Regions from separate parts of the Inquilinus sp. YAF38 genome, predicted to be linked through region 1. Evidence: predicted binding sites of a transcription regulator. Region 1 holds the regulator's gene; each other region holds the start of a gene.

Region 1 (7,306 bases):
TACGACACGCCGGGCCAGGCGGCGCGCGCCTTCATGCATCTGGCCCGGCACCGGCGGAACCAGATGCTGCTGATGCAGACGCCGCCCGCCCTGCCGGAGGATTTCGAGCCGGACGCCGATGCCGCCCGGGCGGTGATCGCGGCGGCGCTCGCCAAGGGCCGGACCGAGCTGAGCCCAGCCGAGTCGCGGTCGGTGCTGGAGTCCTACCGCATTCCGCTGCTGCCCGAGAGCGCCGCCATTCCGCCCGAGGCGCATCCGCTGGTGCTGGGGATCGACGAGGACCCGGTGTTCGGCCCGGTTCTGCTGTTCGGCCAGGGCGGCGCCGCGGCCGAGTTGCTGCATGACGGCGTCGCCGCCCTGCCGCCGCTGAACGCGGTGCTGGCCCGCGACCTGATGATGCGCGCCCGGGTGTGGCGGCTGCTGCAGGGCTATCGCGGCCGGCCAGCGGCCGACCTGGATGCCGTGGCGCTGACCCTGGTCAAGCTGTCGCAGCTGGCCGCCGACCTGTCGGAGGTGGCGGCGCTGCGGATCAACCCGCTGCTGGCCGGCGCCGGGGGCGTGCTGGTGCCCGGCGCCGCGATCCGGGTGCAGCCGCCGCTGCCGCCGGGCACGCCGCGCTTCGCCATCCGGCCCTATCCGCAGCGGCTGGTGCAGCGGCTGGCGCTGCGCGACGGGCGCGAGATCACGCTGCGGCCGGTGCGGCCCGAGGACGAGCCGGCGATCCAGGAGATGCTGCAGCGGTCCAGCCCCGAGGATGTGCGGCTGCGCTTCTTCAGCGCCATGCGCAGCTTCAGCCACGAATTCGCCGCCCGGCTGACCCAGATCGACTACGACCGCGAGATGGCGCTGGTGGTGGAGGCCGAGGAGGACGGCCGCCGGGTGATCCTGGGCGCCGTGCGCATCATCGCCGACCCGGACGGCGAGACCGCGGAATACGGCATCATGGTGCGCTCCGACCTCAAGGGCCAGGGTCTCGGCCACCGGTTGATGACCGAGATCATCGACTATGCCCGCGGCCGCGGGCTGAAGCGGATCTTCGGCGAGGTGCTGCGGGAAAACACGACGATGCTGCGCATGGCCGGAGAGCTCGGATTCGCCCGCGCCGACGTGCCGGACGAGCCCGGCATCATTCATGTGACGATTTCGCTCGACCATTTGCCCGCTCTCAGTCAGCATTCCGCATAGGAAATCCGCGACCCAGGGGGATGGGTGTTTGTGTTTTTCCTCTTTGAATGAACGACTTGTCCGTATACGTTGAGGGCCTGCGTTAATTTGCGACCCGCGGCGATGCCGCCGGGCTTTTGCGTTTGGGGGAGCATGGAGGGGAAGATGCCAGGGACATTCCGCTGGACCAGGACGGTTGCGGCCACGGCCTTGCTCGCGGGGCTGCTTGCCGCCTGCGCCGAGGCTCCGAAGCCGAAACCCGCCGTGGTCGCCAGCGGCCCCTGGGGCGCCGAGATCCACGACGCTTCGCGCCGCTTCGACATCCCCGAGGAATGGATCCGCGCGGTGATGCATGTGGAGAGCGGCGGCCAGACCCATTGGAAGGGTGGCCAGCCGATCACCAGCACGGCCGGCGCGATGGGGCTGATGCAGGTGATGCCCGGCACCTATGACGAGCTGCGCTACGTCCACGGCCTGGGCCCCGACGCCTATGAGCCGCGCGACAACATCCTGGCCGGCGCCGCCTATATCCGCGAGATGTACGACCTGTACGGCTATCCCGGCTTCCTCGGCGCCTACAATGCCGGGCCGGAGCGGTACCGCCAGTATGTCGAGGAAGGCCGGCCGCTGCCGCGCGAGACCGAGCGCTACATGGATATCATCGCGCCGCAGATCGCCGGCATCATGCCGGGCAAGGGCGGCACCGACCGGATGACCCAGTACGCCGCCGCCCAGATCCAGCAGAAGGTGCCGGCGCCGATCCGCATGGCGCCGATCCCCGACGGGTCGTCCAGCCGCAACACCACCGTGGTGGCGGCGATGAAGCCGATCCCGGACGGGTCGTCGATGCGGAACACGACGGTGGTCGCGGCGATGCAGCCGATTCCCGATGGCTCGTCGACTCGCGGCACCACCGTGGTCGCCGCGATGCAGCCGATCCCGGACGGGTCGAGCACCGTGGTCGCTTCGACGCTGCCGCCGGTCCGCGTGATACAGCAGCCCGGCGTGGTGCGGATGCAGCCGATCCCGGATGCCGGCATCCGGGTCGCCGCGGCCGCCCCGGTCGCGCGCCAGGTCGCCCCGGCCCCGGTGCGGATGGCCCCGATCCCCGACGGCAGCACCCAGGTCGCCGCCGCAGCTCCGGTCGTCCGTCCGGCACCGGTGCGCATGGCGCCGATCCCGGATGCGCCGGCACAGGTGGCGGCCGCCGTACGGGCCCCGGCTCCCGCCGCCCGGGTCGCGGTGGCGCCGACCCGGATGGCGCCGATCCCCGACGCCCCGCCGGTCCGTGTCGCAGCCGCGGCCAAGCCCGCGCGCGCGCCGGCGCTGCAGCAGGTCGCCGACGCCGGCGAGACGCCTCGGCGCCAGGCCAACGGCCTGCCCAGCGGCTGGTTCGTGCCGAGCGCGCCGGGCAACTGACCGTCTGTTCACAGGAAAGCCCGCGCCGCCGAAGGGTGGCGCGGGCTTTTGTTTGGCACGATGTCGGCCCGGCCCTCTCCATCTGGCCGGGCGTCCGGCCGCCGAGCATGCCGACCCGGTCGCGGCGAGTCCCGAAGGGGCGTTGCCGCCCAACGGTACAGGCCCCTCTCGGTCGCCATGGCGCCACGCCCGCGACGATGAGGAGCGAGAGTCGATCCGAAGAAAGACGGTATCCGGCACTCAGAGCATGAAGTCGGCGGCCTGCAACGCGATGCCGCCGGTCAGAACGATATGGAAGTCGGAGGTGCCGTTGCCGTTGACGTCGCCGGCGATGGTGGTGACGCCAGGGCTGGTGACGGCGGCGCGCAGTTCGCCAGCATGGTGGGTGTAGAGGCCCGTGCCGATGAAGGTGAAGGCCTGGTTGCCGGCCGCTGCGGTGTTGGCGTCGATCGTGGACAGGTCGATCCTGTCGCCCTGGGCGTGGCTGAAATCAGTGATCCGGTCGGCATTGGCCCCGATCATGCTCTCAACGATCGCGGCATAGACGAAGCGGTCGGCCCCGATGCCGCCGGTCAGCGTGTCCTTGCCCCCCGCCCCGGTGAGCACGTCGTTGCCCCCAGCCCCGGTGAGCGCGTCGTTGCCCTCGTAACCGTTCAGGATGTTGGCGGCAGCGTTGCCAGCGATGGTGTCACCGGCCTTGCCGCCATTGACGTTCTCGATCCCGGCAAAGGTGTCGCCCTGGGCATCGCCGCCGCTGCCGATGCCCGATGTCAAGTAGACAGTGACTGCAGCCACCGCGCCCCAATAAGTGGCGAGATCGGTGCCGGAGCCGCCTTCGAGCCGATCCGCCCCGGCGCCGCCACGGAGCACGTCGTTGCCCTCGAGACCGAACAGGGAGTTGGCGCCGGCCGATCCGTTCAGCGTATCGCCGGAACCGCCGCCGAAGAGTGCCTCGACGTCGCTGCCGATCACATCGCCCTCGGCATCGCCGCCATGCCCCGTGCCGCCGATCGTCACGGTCACTGCTACAGTGCTGTAGCTGTAGACGGCGGCATCCTCGCTCCCGGCACCGCCGTTCAGCTGATCTGCTCCCGACCCGCCGATGAGGAAATCCGAGCCATTCCCGCCATTCAGCTTGTCCGCCCCGGCCCCGCCGATGAGGTCATCGTCGCCGTCGCCGCCATCGAGCGTGTCCCACCCGCCCCAGCCCCAAAGCTGGTCGTTTCCGGCATATCCAAGTATCAGATCGTCAAGCACCGTCCCATCCAGGTCATCACTGGCGTCTGTTCCAACGATTGTATTGACCATTCCATCCCTCCATCCCAAAGAGAGGCCAGGCCGATCGTCGGCCCTCCGGTTTCAGATTGCAGAAATATCAAGTTAAATTTCTGAATTTCTTCATGATTATTCGAGCTTTGAAAATATATATTTGATTTATGCTTTTATAAGACATATCTATAAAATGCATTTCCGGTGCCGACAATCGAGTATTGTTCAATTCTGAATGAGGAAAATGCAAAGGCTGCGGGTGAGCGGCCCTCGATCGCTCGTTACGGACTGCGGCGACAGAGGATGCATGGTGCCCAGCAAGGGAGATCGGAATGAGGCCGAGGCACGTGCCACTCAACGCCTTGCCGTTTTTTGAAGCTGCGGCACGGCTGGGCAGCCTGACCATGGCGGCAGCGGAGCTGTGCGTCACCCCCGGCGCCGCGAGCCGGCAGGTGAAATCGCTTGAAGCCGCGCTCGGCGTTGCCTTGTTTCGGCGCCGCAACAACGCGATCGAACTGACGGATGAGGGCCAGGCCCTGCTGGCCTACGTCACCGATGCGCTCGGCCGGATCCGCACCGGGTCGCGGATGGCCGCCTCACGCGGGTCGCGGCTGGTCGTGCGCGCACCGCTGACCTTGGCCCAGCGCTGGCTGATCCCGCGTCTCGGCGCCTTTCGGCAAATGCATCCAGGGGTCGACCTCTGGGTCAAGACGATCGGGTCCGGCGCGCCGGTCGACCCCGATGTCGAGATCCGCTACACGCGGGGCGATGCAGCCGATCCGGCCCATACCCAAGGCCGGATCATCCTGCACGACCGCATCGCCGCGGTCTGCCGTCCGGGCAGCCGCTTCGGCGATGCGCGGACACCGGCCGACCTGCTGCAGATGCCGATCCTGCTCGACACTTTCGACGGCTGGTCGTGGCAGCGCTGGTGTGACATCGCCGGCATCCCGTTCCTGCCGGCCAAGGGCACCACCACCCTCGACACCGACGAAGCGGCGATCGTGGCCTGCCTGGCCGGCTTCGGCGTCGCGCTGGCGACGTCCGCCTTCGTCGCACCGCTGATTGCCGGCGGCGAATTGCAGCCGCTGTGCCCGCAGATCCATCCGGTGATCGGGGTCTATCGCGCAATGGCCCTGTCGTCGAGCCCGACCACGCTGGCGTTCATGGCTTGGCTCGACGGGCTCGAGCAGCGTGGCCTTGCAGATTATCCCGGTCCGGGTCCCGCAGCCGCCGTCAGGGGGAAGCCCAGGGATCAGGCCGCGTCAGGCAGCCCCGTCGGGCGGCGGTAGCTCCAGGCGCCGAGCGGCGGCAGGTTGCGCCAGACGAAATCGACCATCCGGCCCTGCAGCCCCAGCTTGCGCCGCGGCAGCGGCGACAGGATCTGGTTGGTCAGCTGCAGGAAGCGGCCCGACCGGCCCATGCGGGCGAAGGCCGCGTCGATGATCTGCCGCTGCAGGTCGAGCGGAAACCAGATGATCGGCAGGCTGGACGCCACCACCGACAGCCGCTTGATGCCGGCCTTGTCCAGCATCGGGCCGATCTCGGCCACGTCGCCCTCCAGCACCGTGACGCCGGGGAAGCGCTGGCGCAGCACGGCGCAGAACTCCGGCATCTTCTCGACCACCACCAGCTTCTCCGGCGGCAGCCCGGTCGCCAGCAGCCCTTCGGTCAGGCTGCCGCTGCCGGCGCCGAGCTCGAGCACTGGATCGCTGCAACGGGGATCGATGTGCCGGGCAAAGGCGCGGGCCACGGCGGGGCCTGACGGCGCCCAGGCCGCGACCTTCAGCGGCGAGCGGAACCACAACCGGAGATACAGCCAGGAATCCTTGCTCATTCGACACACCTCCGTGCCGTTCGTCGGGGACAACCGCCTGTCTTTGCAGAAAGTTCCCGGGCTCAGGCCTGCGCCTGGACGTCGAGCGAATAGCCGGCGGAGCGGACGGTGCGGATCAGGTCGGTCTCGCTCTCGTCGTTCAGCGCCTTGCGCAGGCGGCGGATATGGACGTCGACGGTGCGCGGCTCGACATAGACGTCGTGGCCCCAGACGATGTCGAGCAGCTGCTCGCGGCTGAACACCCGGCCGGGATGCTGCATGAAGTGGCGCAGCAGCCGGAACTCGGTGGGGCCGAGATGCACGTCGCGGTTGCCGCGGCGGACACGGTGTCCGCCGAGATCCATGCTGAGATCGGCGTAGCTGAGGATGTCGCCGGCGCTGGACGGCGAGGTGCGGCGCAGCACCGCCTTGATCCGGGCCATCAGCTCGGGCGTCGAGAACGGCTTGGCGACATAGTCGTCGGCGCCGGAATCGAGGCCGCGGACGCGGTCACCCTCCTCGCCCCGCGCGGTCAGCATGATCACCGGGATGTCGCGGGTCTTGGCGCCGCGGCGCAGCTGGCGGCAGACCTCGATGCCGGAGAGATGCGGCAGCATCCAGTCGAGCAGCACCAGGTCCGGGCGCTGCTCGCTGGCCAGCAGCAGCGCTTCCTCGCCGTCATACGCGGCGAGGACGCGGAAGCCCTCGCGCTCGAGGTTGTAGGTCAGGAGGGTGACGAGGTCGACTTCGTCCTCGACCACCAGAACCAGCGGCTGGATGCCGGCCCTCATGCGTTCTCCTCCGGCTTGGCCTCGGGAGTGACGACGGTGAAGGAGGAGGAGTCGCCCTTCGGCCGCGCATCCTTCACCGGCTTGCCCGTGAGCAGGAAGTGGATCAGCTCGGCGATGTTAGTGGCGTGGTCGCCGATCCGCTCGATGTTCTTGGCGATGAACAGCAGATGGGTGCAGGGCGTGATGTTGCGCGGATCCTCCATCATGTAGGTGAGGGTCTCGCGGAACAGGCTGGTGTAGAGGTCGTCGACCGATTCATCCTGGCGCCAGGCCGACAGCGCCTTGTCCAGATCGCGCTCGGTGTAGGCGTCGAGCACGTCCTTGATGATCTGCTGCACCATCCGGCCCATGCGCGGCAGCGTCGCCACCGGCCGGACCACCGGCACCTGGGCCAGCGCCAGCGACCGCTTGGCGATGTTGGCGGCGTAGTCGCCGATCCGCTCGAGGTCCGAGGCGATGCGCAAGGCCGAGATCACCTCGCGCAGATCGGCCGCGAAGGGCTGGCGCAGGGCCAGGATCTGGACCACCGCGGCGTCGATCGAGGCCTCGTAGGCGTCCATCTGCTCGTCGCTGCGCATCACCCGGCCGGCGAGGTCGGCATCGCGCCGCACCACCGCCTGGATGGCGAGCTCGAGCTGGCTTTCGGCCAGGCCGCCCATCTGCACGATGGTCCGGCGCAGGGCCTCGAGCTCCTGGTCGAAGGACTTGACGATATGTTCGTTTGCCATGGCGCTGATCCTTCTGACCCCCGGCTCAGCCGAAGCGGCCGGTGATGTAGCTGTGCGTCCGCTCGTTCTTCGGGCTGGTGAACAGCTCCGACGTCTCGCCGAACTCGACCAGCTCGCCA
Region 2 (7,306 bases), on a different contig from region 1:
TCGGGTGGTAGTTGCCGGTTCCGAAATGGGTGTAGGTGCGCAGACCGCCCTGCTCCCGCCGCACCACCATCGAGATCTTGGCGTGGGTCTTCAGATGGATGATGCCGTACACCACCTGGGCGCCCGCCCGTTCCAGGTCGCGGGCCCAGCGGATGTTGGCCTCCTCGTCGAAGCGGGCCTTCAGCTCGACCATCGCGGTGACCGACTTGCCGGCCTCCGCCGCCTCGACCAGGGCCTGGACGATCGGCGAGTCCTTCGAGGTCCGGTACAGCGTCTGCTTGATCGCCACGACATCGGGGTCGCGCGCCGCCTGGCGCAGGAACTGCACGACGATGTCGAAGCTCTCATAGGGGTGGTGGACGACGATGTCCTTGGCCCGGATCGAGGCGAAGCAGTCGCCGCCGAAATCGCGCACCCGCTCCGGGAACCGGGCGTTGTAGGGCGAGAACAGCAGCTCCGGCCGCTCGTCGACGATCAGCTTCCGGGTGTCGCTGAGGCCGAGCAGCCGGTCCATGGCGAAGACGTCGTCATCCTTCACCTTCAGCTTCTCGCAGACGAAGCGGCGCAGCGAGTCCGGCACGTCGGCGGAGACGGCGAGGCGGATGACGATGCCCTTGCGCCGGCGCTTCAGCGCGCTCTCGAAGGTCTTGACCAGGTCCTCCGCTTCCTCGTCGATCTCCATCTCGCTGTCGCGGATCACCCGGAACACGCCGCTGGCATGCAGCGCGTAGCCGGGGAAGAGACGATCGAGGAACAGCTTGACGATGTCCTCGATCAGCACGAAGCGGATCGGCGCCCCGGGCAGGCGGGTGAAGCGGTCGAGCTGCGGTGGCAGCGGCACGATCGCGTCCATCTCGTCCTGCGTCTCCTCCCCGGTGTTGACCAGGGTGAGCGCCAGGCACAGGCCGAGATTGGGAATGAACGGGAAGGGATGGGCCGGGTCGATGGCGAGCGGCGTCAGCACCGGGAACATCTCGTTGAGGAACCGCTCCTCCAGCCAGGCCTTCTCCGGCTTGGTCAGCTCGTTCGGCCCGACCACGGCGATGCCGGCGGCGCGCAGCTCCTCGCTCAGGGCGCGCCAGCAATGCTGCTGGTCACGCATCAGCTCCTGCACCCGGGCGGTGATCTCGCCGAGCTGCTGCGCCGGGCTGAGCCCGTCCTGGCTGGGCGAGACGACGCCGAGCGCCACCTGCGCCTTCAGCCCGGCGACGCGGACCATGTAGAACTCGTCCAGGTTGGAGGCCGAGATCGACAGGAAGCGCAGCCGCTCCAGCAGCGGATAGCGGGTGTTGTAGGCCTCCTCCAGGACACGCTGGTTGAAGGCCAGCCAGGACAGCTCGCGATTGATGAAGCGCTCGGGCGAATCCGCCGGGATCGACGGCAGCGCGGGTGCGCGGACGGCTTCCGGCGCCTCGGTGGGGACGGCCTCGGCGGTGCTCTGCAACATGCTCACGGGTCGTCTCCGAACCTTCATCGATCGCAACAAAACTGTAATATCAAGCCCTTGTCGGGCTCGATTTCACCGCACTATACACAAGCCTGAACGGTAAGCGCCACGTCAGTAGCGCTGGGGCACGTAGAGTTCGGCCGGCAGCGTGCGGCGCTCGTAGTTCGGGTCGAACACCCGTTCCGGCAGATTGATCTCCTCGTGCGGCACCTCCTCGTAGGGGACCGCCGAGAGCAGGTGCGAGATGCAGTTCAGGCGCGCCCGCTTCTTGTCGTTTCCCTCCACGATGTGCCAGGGCGCCTCGGGGATGCTGGTGCGCTCGAACATCGCCTCCTTGGCCTTGGTGTACTGTTCCCATCGCACCCGGGACTGCAGGTCCATGGGCGAGAGCTTCCACTGCTTGATCGGGTCGTGGATGCGCATCAGGAAGCGCAGCTGCTGCTCCTCGTCGGTGATCGAGAACCAGTACTTCACCAGGATGATGCCGGAGCGCAGCAGCATGCGCTCGAACTCCGGCACGTCGCGGAAGAAGTCCTCCACCTGGCCTTCACTGGCGAAGCCCATGACGCGCTCGACGCCGGCGCGGTTGTACCAGCTGCGGTCGAACAGCACGATCTCGCCGGCGGCCGGCAGATGCGGCACGTAGCGCTGGAAGTACCACTGGGTCTTCTCGCGGTCGGAGGGGGCGGGCAGCGCCACCACCCGGCAGGTGCGCGGATTGACGCGCTGGGTGATGCGCTTGATGGCGCCGCCCTTGCCGGCGCTGTCGCGGCCCTCGAACAGGACCACCATCTTGAGGCCCTTGTGGTGCACCCAGTCCTGCAGCTTCACCAGCTCGCTCTGCAGGCGCAGCAGCTCATTGAAATAGATGTGGCGGTCGATGGAGTTCTTCCGGCGCGTCTCGAGCAGGGCGCGGAGCTCGGGCGGGACGCGGGCGTCGTCGACCGCCTGCTCCAGTTCCTCGTCCATGTCGTCTTCGAGCTCGATCTCGTGCCAGCTGCGGGTGTCGGTGTCTTTCAGCTCGGTCATGGGCCTGCCTCCTGCTGCTCAGAGACCGTCTGTAAATGCTACTGGCGCGTTTCCAGACGGTCTCTCACCCCGTGTACCCGGAAGCTTATGCAGTTTGGTGACAGTCGGTCGCTGAACGTCAGCTCATCGCGAAGACGGGCATGCGGTCTGCAACACCCCGGAGCGTCAGCGCCTGAGGCCGGGCCTCGACCCCGCGCGACGAGAGCAGCCGGACCGATTCCGCGTCCCGGAGCACCGCCTGGGTGGCGAAGATGCTGTCCTCGGTAGCCAGCGCCTGCACCCGCGATGCGATGTTGACGGTCTGGCCGAAATAGTCCTGGCGATCGTTGAGGTTCACCGCGAGGCACGGCCCCTCATGGATCCCGATCTTCAAGATCAGCTCCTCCGCCCCCTGCCGCGCGTTCAGCTGCCGCATGGAGTCGCGCATGCGCAGCGCAGCCGAGACGGCCCGGTGCGGCGCCGGGAACGTCGCCATCACGGCGTCGCCGATGGTCTTGACCACGGCCCCGGCCTCGGACGCCACGATCTCGTTCAGGATCTGGAAGTGGGAGCGCACCAAGTCATAGGCGACGAGGTCGCCGACCCGCTCGTAGAGATCGGTCGACCCCTTCAGGTCGGTGAACAGGAAGGTCAGGCTCATGATCTTGAGCCGCTGCTCGACGTCGAGCGTCTCGGTCCGATACAGGTCGCGGAAGGTCTGGTTGGTCAGCAGCCGCTTGGCGGTCAGGAACGGGCGGCGGCCGCCGATCAGCTTGTCCAGCTCCGGGCCCGCCACATAGACGCCGACCAGGACCCGGCGTTCTGCCCGGTTGTCGAGCTGAAGGCGGAGCGGACCTGGGGACAGGGTGGTTCGGCCGACGCCGGCAGGGGCGCTGGTGAAGACCATGGACAGCTCCCGGCGGTCCGTCGTCGGCTCGCCCGCGGTCTCGACCAGATGGGCCGTGTGAGTCACCGGGTCGAAGATGATGAGGGGGTGCGCGGGAAGCTGCAGGGCCAGGATCATCCGTTCGCCGGCCTGCAGCTCGACCGTCTCCAGCATAAGCTTGTCGAATGCGCCCAGCTCCGGGAACGCGACGCCGGACCCGAAGAAGACCTGGCGGTGATAGTCCCAGAAGCCGAGGGTGTCGGGGTCGTGGGCGGCGATGCGGCGGATCCGGGGACTGACCGTGAAGCTGACCTCGACCGTGTCGTCGAGCGTCGGCTCGCTGGTCACCGAGCAGAATGCGCAATGGTAATCCTGTTGCCGCACGCTCTTCAGCGTGGCGTTGGCGTCCAGGACGCCACCGCAGCTCGGGCACAGGATGTTCCAGGACATCTCGAACAGGCCCAGCCGCGACGCGTGCAGCAGGGCCGCGATCACCGCCTCCTCATCCAGGCTGCGGGCGGCCGCGAAGGCCAGGGCGTTGACGCGCGCGAGCTCCTCATCGCGGCCGTTGCGGACGAGATCGTCGACGGCAGCGACCACGCCGGGGTCGGCCGAGCGGCGCAAGGCGTCGAAGAGGGCGTCGTTGTCCTGCATGGGCGGAGCATACCCCAGTCGCGCCCGTGGCGGACAGGGGCCGCTTGCCTTACGTCACGGCGCCTCCGGCCGCGCGGCCCGTCAACGCCGGCCGCCGAAGAGCGAGCCCAGGACGCCGCGGACCACGGCGCGGCCGATGCTGCCGCCGATCGTGCCGGCGCCCGAGCCGCCGACGCTGCGCCCGAGGCTGCGGCCGAGCTGGGTGCCGACCGAGCTGCCGGCGTTGCGGATCACGTCGCGGAAGATCGACTCCGCCATGCTGGGGCCTTCCTTGGCCTCGGCCTTCGCCTGGGCCTTGGCCTCGGCGGCGGCCGTGGCCTGCTGCTGCGCCTCGGCCGCCTTGATGCTCAGCTTCTCATAGGCGGAGTCGCGGTCGATCGCGGCGGCGTATTTCACGGCCATGCCGCCGGCGGCGATCACCGCCTGGCGCTCGCCGTCGGTGATCGGGCCGAGGCGCGAGACCGGCGGGCAGACCAGCGCCCGCTCCACCACCTCGGGAATGCCCTTGGCGTCGAGGAAGGAGACCAGCGCCTCGCCCACCGCCAGCTCCTGCAGCGCGCGGGCAACATCGAGCCCGGCCTCGGTGCGGAAGGTGTCGGCGCTGGCCTTCAGCGCCTTCTGGTCGCGCGGGGTGAAGGCGCGCAGCGCGTGCTGCGCCCGGTTGCCGAGCTGGGCCAGCACCTTGTCCGGGATATCGATCGGGTTCTGCGAGACGAAATAGACGCCGACGCCCTTGGAGCGGATCAGCCGCACCACCTGCTCGACCTTCTCGACCAGCGCCTTGGGCGCGTCGTCGAACAGGAGGTGCGCCTCGTCGAAAAAGAACACCAGCTTCGGCTTGTCCGGGTCGCCGACCTCCGGCAGGCGCTCGAACAGCTCGGACAGCAGCCAGAGCAGGAAGGTGGCGTAGAGCCGCGGCGCCTGGATCAGCGTCTCGGCCGCCAGCACGTTGATCATGCCGCGCCCGTCCGAACCGGTGCGGATCAGATCCATCAGGTCCAGCGCCGGCTCGCCGAAGAAGGCCTCCGCCCCCTGCTGCTCCAGCACCAGCAGCTGGCGCTGGATGCTGCCGACCGAGGCCTTGGAGACGTTGCCGTAGACGCCGGTGAATTTCGACGCGTTCTCGGCCATGTGCGCCAGCAGCGCCTGCAGGTCCTTGAGGTCGAGCAGCAGCAGCCCTTCCTCGTCCGCCGCCTTGAAGGCGATGTTGAGCACGCCCTCCTGCGTGTCGTTGAGCTGCAGCAGGCGCGACAGCAGCAGCGGCCCCATCTCCGCCACCGTGGCGCGGACCGGCGTGCCCAGCTTGCCGTACAGGTCCCAGAACACGGTCGGATAGCCCTGATAGGTCAGCGCGCCGAGGCCGAGCGTCTTGGCGCGCTCCTCGATCTTCGGGTTGGCCGCGCCGGGCTGGCTGATGCCGGCGATGTCGCCCTTCACATCGGCGACGAAGACCGGTACGCCGGCCTGGCTGAAGCCTTCGGCCAGGACTTTCAGCGACACGGTCTTGCCGGTGCCGGTGGCGCCGGCGATCAGCCCGTGTCGGTTGCCGAGGCCGAGCAGCAGCCGGTGCTCGCGCTGGCCTTTCGCGAAAGTGAGTCCGTCGGTCATGTCCGTCTCCTCGGCCCGCGGCCCCAGATAGCAGGCATCTCAGGCGCATGGTGCCTCGCGGCTGGACGGGACGCCAGATGTTGCGCAGGGTAGGCCCGCGAGGAGAAGCGATGAAGACCCTGATCCTGCTGCGACATGCGAAATCCGACTGGGCCGACCCGGCCCTGGCCGATCACGACCGGCCGCTGGCGGAGCGCGGCCGCGACGCCGCGCCGAAGATGGGCGCCTGGCTGAAGACGCATGGGCCGAAGCCCGACCTGGTGCTGTGCTCGACCGCCACCCGCGCCCGGCAGACCCTGGCGCTGGCGCTGGAGGCGCTGGGCGCCGCCCCCGAGACCCGCTTCGACCGCGGCCTCTATCTGGCCGGTGGCGCCGGGGTGCTGGCCCGGCTACGCCAGGCGCCAGACGAGGCGGCGACGGTGCTGCTGGTCGGCCACAATCCCGATCTGGAGCAGCTGGCGCGCCGGCTGGCGACGACGGGCGACAAGGCGGCGCTGGCCCGGCTGGCGGAGAAATACCCGACCGCCGGGCTGGCGGTGATCGAGCTGCCGGTCGAGCGCTGGGCCGAGGCCGGCCCCGGCGGCCGGCTGGTCGCGTTCGAGACGCCGAGGACGGCCGAAAGCTGATCGCCTTGATTCCGCCCAGATCAGCAACAGACGATTTGCAAAACTCGCGCCAACAATCAAATTGCGGGACTGTTCCCGCCTTTCAGATTATTCACCGTCCGCAGAGTCGATGATGGCCGATCGGCCACACTGCACAATCATCCTCTTCGATGAAGATATCGTAAGCTGACAGAGACTGGCGACGGGACGAAATCTCTGGGGCGTGGAATCGATACCGCGCCCAACCGGGCGCGGATGTCAGCAGAGGATGTTCCCATGTCGCGTCTCTCGACCCGCCTGCTCAAGACCGGGGCGGCCCTGATCGCAGCGGCCTCGTTGGCCGGCTGCGTCGTCTATCCCGCCTATCCGCACCCGGCCTACTACCACCCGTACTACTACCATCCGGGCTACTACCGCTGACGTCTACCAGATCGCCGATCACCGCCGGGTCCGGGTCATGCCCTGGCCCGGCGCGGTGACCCAGATTGTCCAAGGGCGGTCAGCGGATGCCGGCGAGATAGCCCAGCAGCGCATCCGCGTCGTCGAACACGGCGTCGAGCGGCATCGCCAGCATCGGGTTCAGCCTGGCGCCGAGGAAGGCGGCGCGGGAATCGGTGTGCAGCCCGACCAGCCGGCGCCCGGGCTTCGCCAGCTGGCGGTGGGCATAGGCCATGCCGAGCTCCAGCGCCGCCCCCTCGTCCGGCACCCGGCCGTCGAGCACGACCAGCAGCACGTCGCAGGCGAAGACCTGGTCGCGGTCGAGCTCGAACAGGACGCGGCGCCGCTCCTCCGGCGCCATCGACGCCCAGGGCTCGCGGCGGCTCTCGACCCCGTCGCGCTGCGGCAGGAAGACGGTGAAGCCCAGCGCCTCGATCCGTTCCGCCAGCACCGCGTTGAACACCAGCTCGGCGGCGGAGAACAGCGGCGCGGCGAAATACAGGCTCGGCATCAGCCGCGTCCGATCACGTCCAGCGCCGCCCGGTGCAGCGCCGGCGTGGCGGCGGCCAGGACCTCACCCGAGGAGTCGAGGCCGAGCGGCTGGCCCTGCCAGTCGGTGATGACGCCGCCGGCGCCCTCGATCACCGGCACCAGCGACAT
Region 3 (7,306 bases), on a different contig from region 1:
GCCGGGCCAAGGCCCGGCAATGCGCGGCGTGCCACGGACTCAGCGGCCTGGCCCGGATGCCGGGTGTCCCGACCATCGCCGGCAAGAACCCCATCGATCTCGAGAAGCAGTTGAAGGCTTTCCGCAGCGGCGAACGCACCGATCCGCAGATGTCGGCCATCGCCAAGCAGTTGAGCGATCAGGATATCGAAGATCTTGCCGCCTGGTATTCCGGCATCCGGTTCTCCGCACCGGAATAGGGACGTCGGCCCAGATGCGAGACAGGCCACACCGAACGGGTGTGGCCTGTCCCAAATGCCGTCGGTCTGCACATCGCCCTCGGTTGAACCTCCCCGGACGAGCCGCTCGGCCTCTGATTTTTAACGAAATGCCTCAGATTGAATAAAATTTATATCAATCTTCGCGGGTGTCTGTAATCTTCATACCCTGAAACACCCGGAGAATGACTGAAAACCGATTCCGGTCCTACCTGCAAATTGAGGGTGGCAACCTGACCCAAATGGACTATCTTCATCAAGACGCTGGCTCAGCCAGTCGGGTGCCGCGACACAAGGCCGATTCCCTCTGTGTCCAGTCGAGGATCGTTCCCGAGATGGCGGATGATCTCCCGGACCTGATCGCGAGAATCTACGACGCGGCGCTTGACCACGGTCTGTGGGATTCGGTTCTCAACGATCTTGCCTGCCTGTTCGCCGATGGCCACGCCAGCCTGTACCTGCTGCACGAATCCGACACCGCCGAGACCACATCCTTCGAGGCGCTGGCCGCGACCAGCCGCTGGGACCAGGCCTTCCTCGACAGCTATGGCCAGCATTTCTGGCGGCTGAATCCGTGGAGCGAGCGGGTCCTGAACCGCGCCGTCGGCGAGGTCACGATCAGCGACACGCTGGTGCCGCGCTCCAATCTGGAGCGGACCGAATTCTTCTCCGATTGGCTGCGGCCGCAGCAGCTGCTGTCCGGCGTCGGTGGCACCTTCCTGCGCCGCGGCGGCGTCTCGGCCCATGTCAGCGTGCTGCATGCCGATCCGGTCACGACGGAGGAGACGGCGCGGCTGGCGGAGTTGATGCGCAGGCTGCTGCCTCATTTCGCCCGCGCCGCCCAGGTCCATCAGCGGCTCGGCGACGTGGTCACCCAGCGCGACGCGCTCGAGACCGGCCTGGACCGCCTGTCGATCGGCGTGATCCTGACCGATCCGACCGGCCGGGTCTCCTTCTCCAACCGTGCCGCCGAGACGCTGCTGCGGGCCGGCACCTCGTTGCGGGTCGACCAGCGCGGCCTGCTCTGCGCCTCGCAGCCGAACGAGACCACGAAGCTGCGCCAACTGATCGCCGCGGCCTCGATCGTCCTCGACGATCCGCGGACGGAGCCGGGTGGCGGGCTGACCCTGTCGGATACGGGCGGCGGCGATCAGCTGGCGGTCCTGGTCACGCCGGTCAGCCGCAACCGGCCGCTGCTGAGCCTGACCGCGCCCAAGGCGGCGATCTTCATCGCCGCGCCGACATCGGCGAACCAGCTGTCGCAGCCGGAGCTGCGGCGGCTGTACGGCCTGACCCTGACCGAGGCGCGGATCGCCGGCGAGCTGGCGACCGGCCTGTCGCTGAAGGCGATCGCGACCCGCCTCGACGTCAGCTACGAGACGATCCGCAACCATCTCAAGAAGATCTTCCTCAAGACCCGCACCAACCGGCAGTCGGAGCTGGTGCGCCTCCTGCTGCGCAACCTGCCGGCGCTCGGCAGCCGCACCGCGGCGGAATAGCCGCGCTCAGGCTTTCAGAACATTCTCCGCCAGAACATCAGCACCAGCGTCGCCACGCCGGCGGCCAGGATCAGCAGCATCACCCATAGGAAGGCGCCCGGATCCTGTAGCCCCGGCAGGCCGGCGACGTTCATGCCGAAGATGCCGGTGATCAGCGTCATCGGCAGGAACACCGCGGTCAGGATGGCCAGCACCAGCAGGCTGCGGTTCATCGCCTCGGCCCGCTGCGCCGCGATCTCCTCCTGCAGCATGCGGGCGCGGTCGATCACCTCGTCCACGCCGCGGGCGGCGCGACGGAAGCGCTCGGCGGCGGCGGCCAGGCCGGCGCGGCCGGCCGGGTCGGCCCAGCCCGGCATGTCGTCCAGGCCGGCGGCGACCACGGCACCCTCGGGCAGCAGATGGCGGCGCAGGGTCGCGGCGCGGCGGCGGATGCGGCCGAGTGCCTGGCGGTCCTCGACCGTGCGGCTGGTCGACCGGTCGTCCAGCACCCGGTCCTCGATGCCGTCGACCTCATCCATCAGCTTCTCGACCGTCGCCTCGGCCTCCGCCGCCAGGTGCCCGGCGATCAGGGCCAGCATGCCGAGCGGGGTCTCCGGTGCTCTCCCCGCGGCCAGGCTGCGGCGGATCTCGTCGACCACGCGCAACGGGTGGCGTCGGCCGGTGACCAGCAGGTTCGGCCCGACGCAGAAGCGCAGGCGGCCGATCTGGTCCGGCTCGAAGGCGAAATCATGGTGCAGCCCGTTGGCGGCGCCGACCAGCCAGCCGTCCAGCCGCTGCATCTGGACCCGGTCGGGCCCGTCCAGCAGCCACTGCGCCACGGCCGGCGGCAGGGTGCCGTGGCGGCCCAGCCAGTGCCGGGCGCGGGTATCGGTCAGCTTCAGATGCAGCCAGACCCAGCCCTCACCCACCTCCGGCAAGGGATCGACCCCGGTCTGGCGGCAGGCGCCGGACTCGGGGTCGAAGCGGTAGGCGGCGGCGACGGCGTCGCCGAAATGGAAGCTGACCGGCGCTGCTCGCACCGCCTCCAAAGTCCGGTCCCGGATCAGAACAGGTGCCGCAGCAGCCAGTAGAGCGTGCCGGCCAGGGCGATCGAGACCGGCAGGGTCAGCACCCAGGCCATCAGCAGGTTGCGGATCGTGCTCCATTGCAGGCCGGAGCGGTTCGCCGCCATGGTCCCGGCGACGCCGGAGGACAGCACATGGGTGGTGCTGACCGGCAGGCCGTACATGTCGGCGGCGCCGATCGTCGCCATCGCCACCAGCTCGGCCGAGCCGCCCTGGGCGTAGGTCAGGTGCTCCTTGCCGATCTTCTCGCCGACGGTGACGACGATGCGTTTCCAGCCGACCATGGTGCCGAGGCCCAGCGCGATGGCGACCGCCACCTTGACCCAGTCGGGGATGAACTTGGTGGCCTGGTCGAGATAGCCGCGATACTGGGTCAGCACCTTGCCGTCATCGGCGCTGAAGGCGGGCGAGCTGGTCTTCGCCATCTGCTTCAGCGCTTCGGAGGTCAGGTACATGTCGTTGCGGATGTTGCCGGTCTGCTCGGCCGGCACCGAGGCCAGCGAGCTGCGGCCGGCGACGCTGCGGTCGATCTCATGGGCCAGGGCGACCAGCGCCGGCACCGTCTCCGGCGCCAGGGTCCGGTCGCGGACATAGGCGGTCACCGCCGCCCGTGCATCGGCCGGCGCGGCGACGTCGCCGGCATAGCGGGTCAGCACCCCGGCGGCCTGGTCCGACGCCTGCTCGAACGCGGTGATCTGCGCCTCCGGCATCGCCCGGTTCAGGGCATAGGCGGTGGGCACGGTGCCGATCAGGATCAGCATGATCAGCCCCATGCCCTTCTGGCCGTCATTCGAGCCATGGGCGAAGCTGACGCCGGTGCAGGTCAGCACCAGCAGGCCGCGGATCCACAGCGGCGGCGGCGTGTTGCCTTCCGGCGCGCGGTACAGCTCCGGCCGCTTGATCAGCGCCTTGGCGGCCAGCAGCAGCAGTGCCGCGGCGGCGAAGCCGATCAACGGCGACAGCAGGAGCGACTTGCCGATGCCCAGCGCCTGCGACCAGTCCACGCCGCTGGTGCCGGTGCCGGGGATCGCCATCAGCTGGTTCATCAGGCCGACGCCGATGATCGAGCCGATCAGCGTATGCGAGGAGGAGGAGGGCAGGCCGAAATACCAGGTGCCGACATTCCAGATGATCGCGGCGATCAGCAGGGCGAACACCATGGCGAAGCCGGCATTGCTGCCGACCTGCAGGATCAGCTCGACCGGCAGCAGCGAGATGATGCCGAAGGCGACCAGGCCGGTGGAGGTCAGGACGCCCAGGAAGTTGAAGAAGCCGGACCAGATCACCGCCACCGTCGGCGGCAGCGAGTTGGTGTAGATCACCGTCGCCACCGCGTTGGCGGTGTCGTGGAAGCCGTTGACGAACTCGAAACCGAGCGCGATCAAGAGGGCGATGCCGAGCAGGATGAAGGGCAGCAGGCTCGGCGAATGCACGTCGCCGAGGTCGTTGGCCAGGCTCCAGCCGGCATAGATCACGCCGAAGATGAGCAGGGCGATGACGGCCAGGGGCGTCAGGCGGCTCAGCCCCCCTGTCGGCCTGGTGTCGAGCACAGAACTGGTCATACGGGGCCTCGCCGGCTGCGATGGTGCGATGCGGTGACCCTACAAGCCGGATGTTACGGTTATGTTATGGTTTGCGGACGGTGGCGGGGCACGTGGCTCTTGGCCGAAAATGGTCTCATTTGGCTATGATAGTGTCGTAGCGCCGTTTTCCGGCCGATCGAGGGAGAGTGACATGGGCTTGAACAGAGCAGCCGTTTTCGCCGTCGTGGCTCTGGGCCTCGCCGGCTGCGCCGACCAGGTGCGGCCGATCATCGACCCCGCGACCTCGGTCGCTGGCGGGCGCAACTACGAATACGATGTCGGCCAGTGCCAGCAGCTGGCCAAGCAGGTCGATGCGGGCGGCCGCACCGTCGGCGGGGCGCTGCTCGGCGCCGGTGTCGGTGCGGCGGGCGGCGCGATCATCGGCGCCTTCACCGGCAATGCCGGGCGGGGCGCTGCGATCGGCGCGGGTGTCGGCGGCCTCACCGGCGTGGTCGGCGGCGGCGCCTCCGCCGCCAACAGCACGCAGAACATTGTGCGGAACTGCATGATCCGCCGCGGCTACGCCGTATTGGATTGACGGTCAGGCCGGCGTCCGCGCCGCCAGCAGGCACAGCCAGGTCCAGCCGATGGTGGCGGCCAGCACGGCGGTGACCTCGCCCTGGTCGTAGGGCGGGCAGGTCTCGACCACGTCCGCCCCGACCCAGCCGACATCGCCCAGCCGGCGCAGCAGCGCCAGCGCCTGCCACGGGAACAGGCCGCCGGCCTCCGGGCAGGCGACGCCGGGCGCCAGGCCGGGGTCGATGCCGTCGATGTCGAAGGTCAGATAGGCCGGGCGGTCGCCGAGCACGGCGCGGATCCGCTCGACCGTCCGGTCGATGCCGTCGAGATGGATGCTCTCGGCGGACAGGCCGGTGACGCCCTGGTCCCGGGTCCAGGCCGCGGTGGCGCGGTCGACCGGGCTGTGCAGCCCGACCTGCACCGTGGCCCGCGGGTCGACCAGGCCGCGCCTGATCGCATGGCGCAGCCAGGAGCCGTGATAGATCGGTGCCGTGGGCGTGCCGGCCCAGGTGTCGACATGGGCATCGAACTGCATCAGCGCCAGCGGGCCGTGCTTTGCCGCCGTAGCCTCCAGCAGCGGCAAGGTGACGGTGTGGTCGCCGCCGAAGGCCAGCAGGCGGGCGCCGGCGCCGATCTGTTCCGCCGCCGCGGCGCGGATCGCCTCCAGGCTGCCGGCGATGTCGGCGGTGATCGGCGCGGCGTCCCCGGCGTCGTAGAGATCCAGCCGCTCCTCCGGGCTCAGGCCGAGGTCGGGATGGTCGTCGCCGGTCAGCGTCCGGCTGGCAGCGCGGATGGCGCCGGGGCCGAAGCGTGAGCCGGGCCGGTTGGTGGTGCCGAAATCGAAGGGCAGGCCCAGCACCGCGGCGGCGGGGCGGCCGCCCTCCGGCCGGGTGCGGTGCGGGGCGTTGAGGAAGGTCGCGATGCCGGCGTATGGGGGCAATGATCTCTCCGTGTGCGGGGGGGATGGTTCGCGATGGCGGATCGTCACTCAGGCCGGCGGAACGCCTCGTCGATCGGCACCTGCAGGCCGTTGACCAGGCGGTTGGTCTCGTTCGCCATGCCGACCACGGCCAGCAGCTCGCCCAGCATCTCGTCGGTCATGCCGGCCTTGCGCGCCGCCACGCTGTGCGAGGCGATGCAGTAGCCGCAGCCATTGGTCGTGCTGACGGCGAGATAGACCATCTCCTTCACGAGCGGGTCGAGCGCGCCGGGCGCCATCACCTCCTTCAGGCTCTCCCAGGTCCGCTTCAGCGTCGGCGGGTGCATCGCCAGCGCCTTCCAGAAGTTGTTGACCTTGTCGATCCGACGAGTGGTCATGATGTCGTCGTAGACGGCGCGCACCACCGGCGACGTCTCCTCGTATTCGACCAGACCCGATGCCATGGCGATGCTCCTCGCGATTCCGATGCGGGCAGGGTGGCACGGCCGGGCGGCCCCGTCATGGGGCCTGGCAAACCGTCACAATTGCGCAGGTGACAAGCCGGATCGGTCCCGGTTATGGTTGCGTCGCTGTCGTCCCGACCAGCGGATTCGAGCACGCGAATCCCGGCGGTTGACTCTGTCCCGACCATCACTATACTCCGCGCGCTTCGGAGCCCGAGGGCCCCGAAGCTTAAGTCGTTCGCGTGGCCGCTCCGGCCCGTGGGCGGACATGAACCAGCAGACCCGGCGTTGCAGGTCAGGTCCCGGTGGGGCAGGGCAGCGGCGGCGCCGAAGGTGGCAACCGCAAGGAGAGCGACGTGGCACGTATCGCCGGCGTCAATATTCCGACCCAGAAGCGCGTCCTGATCGCGCTGACCTACATCCATGGGATCGGCCGTCACGCGTCCCAGAGCATCATCGACAAGGTCGGCATCCCGGCCGACCGGCGCGTCAATGAGCTGACCGAAGACGAGATCCTGCGCATCCGCGAGTCGATCGACGCCGACTTCACGGTCGAAGGCGATCTGCGCCGCGAGACGGCGATGAACATCAAGCGGCTGATGGACCTGGGCTGCTACCGTGGCCTGCGTCACCGCAAGGGCCTGCCGGTCCGCGGCCAGCGCACCCACACCAATGCCCGTACCCGCAAGGGCCCGGCGCGGCCCATCGCGGGCAAGAAGAAGTAATCGGAAGGCGAGCGAACCATGGCCAAGCCAGCAGCTGCCACCGCGAACGCCCGTCTGCGTCGTCGCGAGCGCAAGAACATCACCTCGGGCGTCGCCCACGTGAACTCGTCCTTCAACAACACGGTGATCACCATCACCGACGCGCAGGGCAACGCCATTGCCTGGTCGTCGGCCGGTGGCATGGGCTTCAAGGGCAGCCGCAAGTCGACTCCCTACGCCGCCCAGATGGCCGCCGAGGATGCCGGCCGCAAGGCGCAGGAGCATGGCATGCGCGTG

The links. The regulator PhoB, encoded in region 1, activates phosphate uptake and scavenging genes when phosphate is short. The targets are predictions, from matches to a motif close to TNTCATAAAACTGTCA.
Region 2: AB4Z01_RS04750 (RNA degradosome polyphosphate kinase) is a predicted target of PhoB. The motif match lies at 1,479-1,494, and genes of this name have one in related genera.
Region 3: AB4Z01_RS23025 (inorganic phosphate transporter) is a predicted target of PhoB. The motif match lies at 4,436-4,451, and genes of this name have one in related genera.

What each region holds. Positions count from the first base shown of each region.
Region 1 covers NZ_JBFRCU010000016.1:7,151-14,456, forward strand. Annotated here, with positions in the region: gene AB4Z01_RS09720 (bifunctional acetate--CoA ligase family protein/GNAT family N-acetyltransferase) at 1-1,185, shown strand, start outside; gene AB4Z01_RS09725 (lytic transglycosylase domain-containing protein) at 1,330-2,583, shown strand; gene AB4Z01_RS09730 (calcium-binding protein) at 2,824-3,840, opposite strand; gene AB4Z01_RS09735 (LysR substrate-binding domain-containing protein) at 4,185-5,144, shown strand; gene AB4Z01_RS09740 (class I SAM-dependent methyltransferase) at 5,108-5,689, opposite strand; gene phoB (phosphate regulon transcriptional regulator PhoB) at 5,752-6,459, opposite strand; gene phoU (phosphate signaling complex protein PhoU) at 6,456-7,187, opposite strand; gene pstB (phosphate ABC transporter ATP-binding protein PstB) at 7,213-7,306, opposite strand, start outside.
Region 2 covers NZ_JBFRCU010000007.1:15,292-22,597, reverse strand. Annotated here, with positions in the region: gene AB4Z01_RS04750 (RNA degradosome polyphosphate kinase) at 1-1,447, opposite strand, end outside; gene ppk2 (polyphosphate kinase 2) at 1,559-2,476, opposite strand; gene AB4Z01_RS04740 (adenylate/guanylate cyclase domain-containing protein) at 2,595-3,995, opposite strand; gene AB4Z01_RS04735 (helicase HerA-like domain-containing protein) at 4,077-5,603, opposite strand; gene AB4Z01_RS04730 (SixA phosphatase family protein) at 5,714-6,229, shown strand; gene AB4Z01_RS04725 (hypothetical protein) at 6,485-6,628, shown strand; gene AB4Z01_RS04720 (nucleoside 2-deoxyribosyltransferase) at 6,708-7,157, opposite strand; gene hisN (histidinol-phosphatase) at 7,157-7,306, opposite strand, start outside.
Region 3 covers NZ_JBFRCU010000057.1:36,328-43,633, forward strand. Annotated here, with positions in the region: gene AB4Z01_RS23010 (c-type cytochrome) at 1-239, shown strand, start outside; gene AB4Z01_RS23015 (LuxR C-terminal-related transcriptional regulator) at 593-1,756, shown strand; gene AB4Z01_RS23020 (CorA family divalent cation transporter) at 1,771-2,775, opposite strand; gene AB4Z01_RS23025 (inorganic phosphate transporter) at 2,799-4,382, opposite strand; gene AB4Z01_RS23030 (glycine zipper family protein) at 4,555-4,941, shown strand; gene AB4Z01_RS23035 (arginase family protein) at 4,945-5,862, opposite strand; gene AB4Z01_RS23040 (carboxymuconolactone decarboxylase family protein) at 5,907-6,305, opposite strand; gene rpsM (30S ribosomal protein S13) at 6,662-7,030, shown strand; gene rpsK (30S ribosomal protein S11) at 7,049-7,306, shown strand, end outside.